4 regions of the Mesorhizobium sp. M0870 genome follow, and region 1 is predicted to be linked to each of the others. Evidence: predicted binding sites of a transcription regulator. Region 1 holds the regulator's gene; each other region holds the start of a gene.
The links. The regulator PhoB, encoded in region 1, activates phosphate uptake and scavenging genes when phosphate is short. The targets are predictions, from matches to a motif close to TGTCATNNANCTGTCAT.
Positions count from the first base shown of each region.

Region 2: olsB (l-ornithine N(alpha)-acyltransferase) is a predicted target of PhoB. The motif match lies at 1,135-1,151, and genes of this name have one in related genera.
Region 3: phnG (phosphonate C-P lyase system protein PhnG) is a predicted target of PhoB. The motif match lies at 1,016-1,032, and genes of this name have one in related genera.
Region 4: phnC (phosphonate ABC transporter ATP-binding protein) is a predicted target of PhoB. The motif match lies at 762-778, and genes of this name have one in related genera.

Region 1 covers NZ_JAMYOI010000020.1:78,791-80,989, reverse strand. Annotated here, with positions in the region: gene phoU (phosphate signaling complex protein PhoU) at 1-573, shown strand, start outside; gene phoB (phosphate regulon transcriptional regulator PhoB) at 590-1,279, shown strand; gene eglC (endo-1,3-1,4-beta-glycanase EglC) at 1,743-2,199, shown strand, end outside.
Region 2 covers NZ_JAMYOI010000006.1:55,762-57,960, reverse strand. Annotated here, with positions in the region: gene NKH97_RS09350 (response regulator) at 1-1,034, shown strand, start outside; gene olsB (l-ornithine N(alpha)-acyltransferase) at 1,215-2,090, shown strand.
Region 3 covers NZ_JAMYOI010000036.1:64-2,262, forward strand. Annotated here, with positions in the region: gene phnF (phosphonate metabolism transcriptional regulator PhnF) at 229-978, opposite strand; gene phnG (phosphonate C-P lyase system protein PhnG) at 1,111-1,572, shown strand; gene phnH (phosphonate C-P lyase system protein PhnH) at 1,572-2,183, shown strand; gene NKH97_RS29070 (carbon-phosphorus lyase complex subunit) at 2,187-2,199, shown strand, end outside.
Region 4 covers NZ_JAMYOI010000036.1:6,578-8,776, forward strand. Annotated here, with positions in the region: gene NKH97_RS29095 (DapH/DapD/GlmU-related protein) at 1-580, shown strand, start outside; gene phnC (phosphonate ABC transporter ATP-binding protein) at 858-1,715, shown strand; gene phnD (phosphonate ABC transporter substrate-binding protein) at 1,808-2,199, shown strand, end outside.

The sequences.
Region 1 (2,199 bases):
GCGCAGCGCGTGGTTTCCGATGATGCCATCATGGATGCACGCCAGCGCGAGCTGGACGATCGCGCCATCACGCTGATCGCCAAGCGCCAGCCAATGGCCAACGATCTGCGTGCGGTGGTCGGTTCGATCCGCATGGCCGGCGACCTTGAGCGCATCGGCGACCTTGCCAAGAACATCGCCAAGCGCGTCGGCACTGTCGGGCTGAGTGTCACGCCGCACGACCTTTCGCATTCGATCGACGCGATGGCGCAACTGGTGCTGATCCAGGTGCAGGGGGTCGTCGACGAGTACGCCGCCGCCGACCCGGCAGCGCTTGCCACGCTCAGAAACAATGACGAACGCATCGACGTCAAATACACCTCGGTGTTCCGCGAGCTGCTGACCTACATGATGGAAGATCCCCGCAACATCACGGCGTGCACGCACCTGTTGTTCTGCGCCAAGAACCTCGAGCGGATCGGCGACCACGTGACCAACATCGCCGAAAATGCCTACTATGTTTTGACCGGCACGCAGCTGCCAGCCAATCGTCCGAAGCAGGACGAGACGGCAATGTCCGCGCCAGCGGCATAACAGGGGTGACCAGCCGATGATCGCACCACGCATCATGGTGGTGGAGGATGAGGAGCCGCTAGGCGTGCTGCTCCGCTACAATCTTGAATCCGAAGGTTACCAGGTCGAGGTGGTGACGCGCGGTGACGAGGCCGAAATCCGGCTGCAGGAGAACGTTCCCGACCTTCTCGTGCTCGACTGGATGGTGCCGGCGGTTTCCGGCATCGAACTCTGCCGGCGCCTGCGAATGCGCCCAGAGACCGAGCGGCTGCCGATCATCATGCTGACCGCGCGAGGCGAGGAAAGCGACCGCGTGCGCGGCCTGTCGACCGGCGCCGACGACTATCTGGTCAAGCCGTTCTCGACGCCGGAGTTCATGGCCAGGGTCAAGGCGCTGCTGCGCCGGGCCAAGCCGGAAGTGCTGTCCAGCGTGCTAAAGGTCGGCGACATCGTGCTCGATCGCGAGTCGCACCGGGTCTATCGCAAGAAGAGCGAGATCCGGCTCGGGCCGACCGAATTCCGCCTGCTCGAATTCATGATGCGCCACCCCGGCCGCGTGTTCTCGCGCAGCCAGCTGCTCGACAATGTCTGGGGCGAGACGATTTACATCGACGAACGCACTGTCGACGTGCACGTCGGCCGGCTGCGCAAGGCGGTCAACAACGGCCGCATGCCTGATGTCATCCGCACCATCCGTGGGGCGGGTTACGCGATCAGGGAAGACTAGGTGGCTGTTCCGTCCCGATAGATCGTGACCGGGAAAACTCGATTAGCACGTGGTCGCCAACAGCCGCGAAGAGTGGAATGTTGCACTCGTCTCATCGATGGGGAGCGAGCACGTGACGCTTTGGCCCAAATGCGGTCATTCGAAACCTGATGAGGATGACCGCTCTTGGCGGTACGTCGCCATCTTGCCCGCAGACTCCGACCAGAAAGCCATGCAAGAATAAATTTGAGTTAACTTAGATATACGTTCGTTAAACGACGTGTGTTCTGCATAAATATACGATTTTACTAAATTGCTTCAATTTACATTGAGCCATCACCTCCTTATTCATTATCCGCCTTCCGATTATTGCGGTCTCGGATCGAATGACGATTCCGTGGAACGATCTCGTTCCTTGCAGCGTTGCTTTGGGAGCGGTCGCCGGACCTTTGACCAGGTCGGACACCATGAGGAAGGATTTCTGATGAGCACGGTCTTAAACGCCAAAGGCATCCCTCTTGCCTACACCGGCGCTTCCACTCATTGGTTCTCGGCCACCGGGTCTGGACCGGAACTGCATGGCACCTCCGGCAACGACTCCTTCTGGGGAGACACCGGCGTCACTGTCACGATCCACGGAGGCGCCGGCGACGACTACTATCATCTCTATTCCACCAACAACAAGGTGGTCGAGGATCCTGGGGCAGGGATCGACACGATCGACACATGGATGAGCTACAAGCTCCCTGACAATTTCGAGAACCTCGTCGTTACCGGCACCAACCGATTTGCGTTCGGAAATGCGTTGGACAACATCATCAAGGGCGGGTCAGGTCACCAGACGCTGGATGGCGGCAAGGGAAATGATGTCCTGATCGGCGGCGATGGCGCCGATACTTTCGCCATCTCCAAAGGTAATGGAAGCGATCTTATCTTCGATT
Region 2 (2,199 bases), on a different contig from region 1:
CCGACCTGGAGCGCATTTTCGAGGAGTTCGAGCAGGCCGACGGCACGTCGACACGCACACATGGCGGGGCCGGCCTCGGCCTTGCCATCTCCAGACGCCTGGTGGCCGCCATGGGCGGCACGATCTCGGTATCCAGCCGGCTCGGCCAGGGATCCGAGTTCGTCTTCGAAATCCCTGCGATAGCGGCCACCGAAGCGCCGCAGGGCCACCAGAATGCTCTCTCGGGCAGACGCGCGGTGATCCTGTCGAAGAACGCCGTCGAGGCCGACGCCATCGCCCGCACCATCCGCGCCAATGGCGGCGCGGTCGACATCGCCACCACTGCCGCACAGGCCGCGCCTTTCGCCGCCGGCTGCGATGCGATCCTGGTCGATGCAGCGATGGAAGAAGGCGACGGAAGGCTGCTCAAGCGCCTGCGCCAAAGCGGTTTCTCCGACTGTGAGGCGATCACGCTGATCGCGCCGACCGATCGCGGCATGCTTGGCGAGTTCCGAGCCAGCGGCTACGCAACCTTCCTGGCCAGACCGGTGCGTGGCGGAACACTTCTGCGTGTGCTGTTGAGCAGCCATGCTCCGAGCCTCGGCCCGCCGCAGCCGGAAAGGCGCGGCGCGCCGACGCTGCGCGCCGTCGGCAACCGCCAGCGCGGCCTGTCGGTGCTGATCGCCGAGGACAATGACATCAACGCCATGCTGGCCCGCGCCACGCTGCTGAAGGCCGGGCATCGCGTCAAGGTGGTCGGCAACGGCAAGGCCGCCGTCGAGGCTGTCACCGGCGCCGCGCACAAGGACCGCTTCGACGTGGTCTTGATGGATCTGCACATGCCGGTCATGGACGGGCTGGACGCGATTGCCGCCATCCGCCGCCATGAGGAAGAAAGTGCAGTGCGGCCGGTGCCGATCATGGTGCTGTCGGCCGACAGCCAGGAAAAGACCCGTCATGCGGTGTTGGCCCATGGCGCCAGCGGCTTTGTCACCAAGCCGCTCGACCCCGAGGCGCTGGTCAATGCTGTCGAGGGGCAGGTCGTCGCGGCCTGAGCTTTCCACCGTCATTCGGCACGGGCGATCACTTAAACGTAGCCGGTTGATCGTATTCGCCAGCCGACGAAGTATTGCCCATGACGTCGTATCACGGTACTGTCACAATCCTGTTGCACCTACACCGTATCCCCGTGCCAAGAGGGATGGCTCGAAGGAGAATCACTCGTGCATACAGTTATGCCGGAATGTGACACTCGGCCGAACGCCAGCAGCGCCTTGCTTGCCGGACGTAACGTCGATTCCGTCATAAAGGGCGCTGCGCTGGGCCGTATAGGCAATCTTGAAGTGCGGCTCGCTCGCAACGAGGCCGAGATCGCGGCCGCGCAGGAAGTGCGCTACCGGGTGTTCTACGACGAACTTGGCGCCAGGAAGGACCTGTTCCAGGCCCATGACCGCCGGGACGCCGATCGGTTCGATCCGCTCTGCGACCATCTGCTGGTTTTGGACACCACGCTTTCCGGTCCCGAACATCGCCGCATCGTCGGCACATATCGGCTGCTGCGGCAAGAAATCGCGGCCACGGCCGGTGGCTTCTATTCCGAAGGTGAATTCGAGCTGACCAAGCTCATCGCCCGCCACCCCGGTCAGCGTTTCCTTGAACTCGGCCGCTCCTGCGTGTTGCCGGAATACCGCTCGAAGCGCACCATCGAGGCGTTGTGGCAAGGCATCTGGGCTTACATCAATCATTACGAAATCGGTGTGATGACCGGCTGCGCGTCCTTTCACGGCACCGTGCCGGCGGCGCATGCCGAGGCGCTCACCTACCTAGCCCACCACTGCCGGACGAACTCGGCCTGGGACGTGCGCGCGGTGTCCGGGCGCTATTGCTCGATGGATCTGATGCCGATCGAGGCCGTCAATGCCAAGGCGGCGATCGCCGCGATGCCGCCTTTGGTCAAGGGCTATCTGCGCGTCGGTGCCCGCATCGGCGATGGTTGCGTCATCGATCGCGAATTCTCGACGGTCGATGTGTTCGTCGTGATGCCGGTCAAGGAGATCGGCGCACGCTACGTCAACTATTATGGCGGCGAAGCCCAGCGCTTCGCGGCGTGAGATTGAGTAGGCAGTAGGCAGTAGGCAGTAGTGATGACGCCACGATTAAGCTCCTGTGACTACTGATTATTCCCTATTCCCTATTCCCTATTCCCTATTCCCTATTCCC
Region 3 (2,199 bases), on a different contig from region 1:
TCAAAATAGGAATCGCTCTAGCCGCAACATCCATCGCTTCGTCATCCTATGGCGGAGCGAGGAGCGAAGCGACGCGGCGCAGACCATAGGATCCATGCCGTGACCTGAGAGCGTTGCTTCGGTGCAGAATTCTGCGCCGCTGCGCTCTTCGCCCGAGATCGCGGCATGGATCCTTGGGTCTCCGCGACGGAGCTGCGCTCCTGCTTCGCCCAAGGATGACGACGTTAGCTACAGCGCCGACAGCTTCAGCTCCACCCGTTCCGCCGGAAACCTGGACTCCGAAAACTGGATCGGCTGGCCGTCCGGCGTGACGTTGACAGCGACCGTGACCAGCACGATGGCGCCCGGCTGCAGGTCGAGGTCGGCAAGGTCCGCCGCATCGGCATGGCGCGCCGACAGCACGGTCGATTGCCGGAGATAGTCGTCGATGCCGAACCGCGCCACCGAGGCGGTGATCGAGCCTGTTTGCGCCATCGCGGCATCGATGCCGGCAAAGCGCCGGGCCTCGAACCAGCCGGCAGCGCGCGACACCGGCCGTCCGTCGGCTTCGCCGCGCGTTTCCAGCCGGATCACATCGGCTCCCTTGGGAAGACCCAGTCCCTCGGCGACGCGCTGGCTGGCCGGCTCGACCGACGAGGCGAGCAGGACGATGTGCCGCTCCGTCGTTTGCCCTTGCAGCCCGGTCGAAAAACGTGTGCGCGCGCCGATCGGATAGGACAGCCGCTTGCGCGACAGCACGAAGGTGCCGCGCCCCTGCTCGGCCCGCAGCACGCCTTCCCTTACAAGGGCTGATATGGCGCTGCGCACTGTATGGCGGTTGACGCCATAGCGTTCTGCCAGCGCCACCTCCGGCGGCAGCGCTGCATTCTCCGTGAAATCGCCGATCGCGATCGCATGCAGGATCTTGTCGGCGATCTGCCGCCACAGCGAAACGCCACTGCGCCGCTCGATGCTGTCCGCTGCCAGCCGCCCGACCATCATTGCCCCAACCTTCCAGCGCCCAGTCTTATATCGCTGTCATCCACCCGTCATGGACACGCGTTAGATAATAGGTATAATTTGTATAGTTGTCTATATCAATAGACAAATTGACAAAGAGGAATGCTGCTGATGCGAGGACAGGAAGCCCGCGACCAGGCCGAGCGCAAGGCCGCCATGGCAACCCTTACGCAATCCAGCGGCGATGACATCGTACGACTCTGGAATGAGGCCGGACTGCCTTCGGACGCTGAACTGCTGCGCGGCCCTGAGACCGGCCTGGTCACCCTGCGCGGCCGCATCGGCGGCGGCGGCGCGCCCTTTAATGTCGGCGAAGCGACCGTCACCCGCGCCACGGTCCGGCTGCCGTCCGGAGAGGTCGGTCATTGCTATGCGCTTGGCCGCGACAAGCAGAAGGCGAAGCTGGCGGCCATCGCCGACGCACTGTGGCAGGACCCTGCCCGCCGCAATGAAGTCGAGACCGGACTGATAGCGCCCCTGCGGTCGGCTCTGACCGCAGCGCATGAAAAACGCCGCGCCGAGACGGCGGCAACGAAGGTGGATTTCTTCACCATGGTTCGCGGAGAAGACTGATGGACATTGCAGCGCAATCGATAGAGGGCGGTTTCGCCGATCCGGTCTTCAATGCCCAGACGGTGTTCCGCGCCGTCATGGACGCAATGGCGCGGCCAGGCAGCGTGCAGCCGCTGCCGGCCTTCGCCCGCCCGCCGGCGCCGCTCTCGGCGGCCGCCGGCGCCATCGCACTGGCGCTGTGCGATAACGACACCCCGCTCTGGCTCGACCAGACCCTGCAAGCTTCCACCGCGATCAGACCCTGGCTTGGGTTCCACACCGGCGCGCCATTGGCCAACACACCGGCCGATGCGCATTTCGCCTTCATCGCGGCCCCGGCCGAGATGATGTCGCTCGATGGTTTTTCGCAGGGCACCCAGGACTATCCCGACCGTTCGACCACGCTGATCCTGCAAGTCGGCGATCTCGTGTCCGGCACGCCGCTGTTGCTCGAAGGTCCCGGCATCGAAACCAGCGCCACGATCGCGCCGGCACAGATACCGCGCCATTTCGTCGAGCAGTGGAAGCAGAATAACCAGCGCTTTCCGCGCGGCGTCGACATCATACTCGCCACATCAGATGGCATTGCCTGCCTGCCGCGCACGACGCGCATCAAGACAATGGAGGCGTAAAAAATGTATGTCGCGG
Region 4 (2,199 bases), on a different contig from region 1:
GACGGCGGATGTGCAGAATTCGACGCTCGGCCGCTGGACCGAGATCGCCGACCGCAGCCGGGTGTCGGAAAGCGAGCTTGGCGACTATTCCTACATGATGCAGGACTGCGCCGTCTGGTGCGCGACGATCGGCAAGTTCGCCAACATCGCCGCCAGCGTGCGCATCAACGCCACCAACCACCCGACCTGGCGGCCAACGCTGCACCATTTCACCTATCGCGCCTCGGACTACTGGGACGACGCCGAGCACGAGACAGAATTCTTCGCCCAGCGTCGCGCCAGGCGAGTCACCATCGGCCACGACACCTGGCTCGGCCACGGCTCGACCATCCTGCCCGGCGTCACCGTCGGTGACGGCGCGGCGATCGGCGCCGGAGCCGTCGTCTCGAAGGACGTCGCCCCCTACACCATCGTCGCCGGCGTGCCGGCCAAACCGATCCGTGAGCGCTTCGACCGCCGCACCGCCGACCGTTATCAGGCGCTTGCCTGGTGGGACTGGGATCATGCCAGGCTGCGCGCTTCGCTCGACGATTTCCGGGAACTATCGGCCGAGGCCTTCCTGGAAAAATACGAAGGATAATTCTTCACATCATCGTCATGGCAGCCACATGGCAGGACCTGTTCGATGACTCTCTCAAGCTTTTTCGAGCAGCAGGCTCCCGTGATCGAAATCAAAACTCCCGCCTTCTGCGGCTTCAGGGACATGGAGCACTTCGAGGACCTGCTGGCCCTGGGCCGGCCATAACTCCACACCTGTGGAGCGTAACAAAACTGACATCACCGCGACACGGCAGGTTCATGTGGCTGCGTTAGGCGAGTGCCTGACGATCAATATGGTCCAGACTGGAACCTGCCCCATGTCAGCAAATTCCGCCACGCTCGAAATCCGCGGTGTCAGCCGCCGATTTGGTAAGAACACCGCCGTCAGCGACATCAACATCGCCATCCCACAGGGTCAGATGGTTGGCATTATCGGCCGTTCGGGCGCCGGCAAATCGACCCTTCTTCGCATGATCAACCGTCTCATCGATCCCAGCCAGGGATCGATCTTTTTTGACGGCGCCGAGGTTTCCCAGTTGCGCGGCTCGCCGCTGCGGCGCTGGCAGCGTGACTGCGCCATGATCTTCCAGCAGTTCAACCTGGTGCCGCGCCTCGACGTGCTGACCAACGTGCTGCTCGGCAAGCTGAACCACCGTTCGACCATCACCAACCTGTTCGGCATGTTCTCGCGCGCCGAATGCGCCGAGGCGGTCGCGGCACTCGAGCGGCTCGACATTGCCCGCATCGCGCTGCAGCCCGCAGGCACCTTGTCGGGCGGCCAGCAGCAGCGCGTCGCCATTGCCCGCGCCATGATGCAGCAGCCCAAAGTGATCCTCGCCGACGAGCCGATCGCCTCGCTCGACCCGCTCAACGCCAAGGTGGTGATGGATTCGCTGCAGGACATCAATCTGCGCGACGGCATCACCGTCGTCACCAATCTTCACACGCTGGACACCGCCCGCACCTACTGCAACCGCATCATCGGCATGGCCGCCGGCAAGGTCGTCTTCGACGGCCCGCCGGAAGAACTCAACCGCGAGGCCGTGCGTCTCGTCTACGGCGCCGACAGCAATGGCCAGGAAATCTCCGAGGCCATCACCTCGACCAGCGTTGCCTTCAGCCGAAAGATCGCCGCATCCGCCGGACCGCTCGAGCCCGCATTCCCGGGATACTGAGAGCGGCCTGGATCGACAGCCCGCGTCAAGGGCACCTGTCAAAATCGAGAACGCTGCCGGCGCGGGGCCGGAACCTACAGGAGAGATTACAGATGTTCAGGAAGATGGTTTTCAGCGCCGTTTCGGTGCTCGCCATGGCGACCAGCATGGCCCATGCCGCCGACATGAAGGAATTTCGCGTCGGCATTCTCGGCGGCGAAAACGAAACCGACCGGCTGCGCAACTACCAGTGCCTCGCCGACCATCTGAAGGCCGAATTCGGCTTCGAAAAGGTCTCGCTGTTCCCCGCTGCCGACTATGACGGCGTGATCCAGGGCCTGCTTGGCGGCACGCTCGACTTCGCCGAACTCGGCGCTTCCGGCTACGCCAGCATCGCTCTCAAGGACCCGAAGGCGGTCACCCCGATCCTCACCACCCAGCAGACCGACGGCGCCACCGGCTACTATTCGATCGGCCTGGCGCTGAAATCCTCCGGCATCACCGA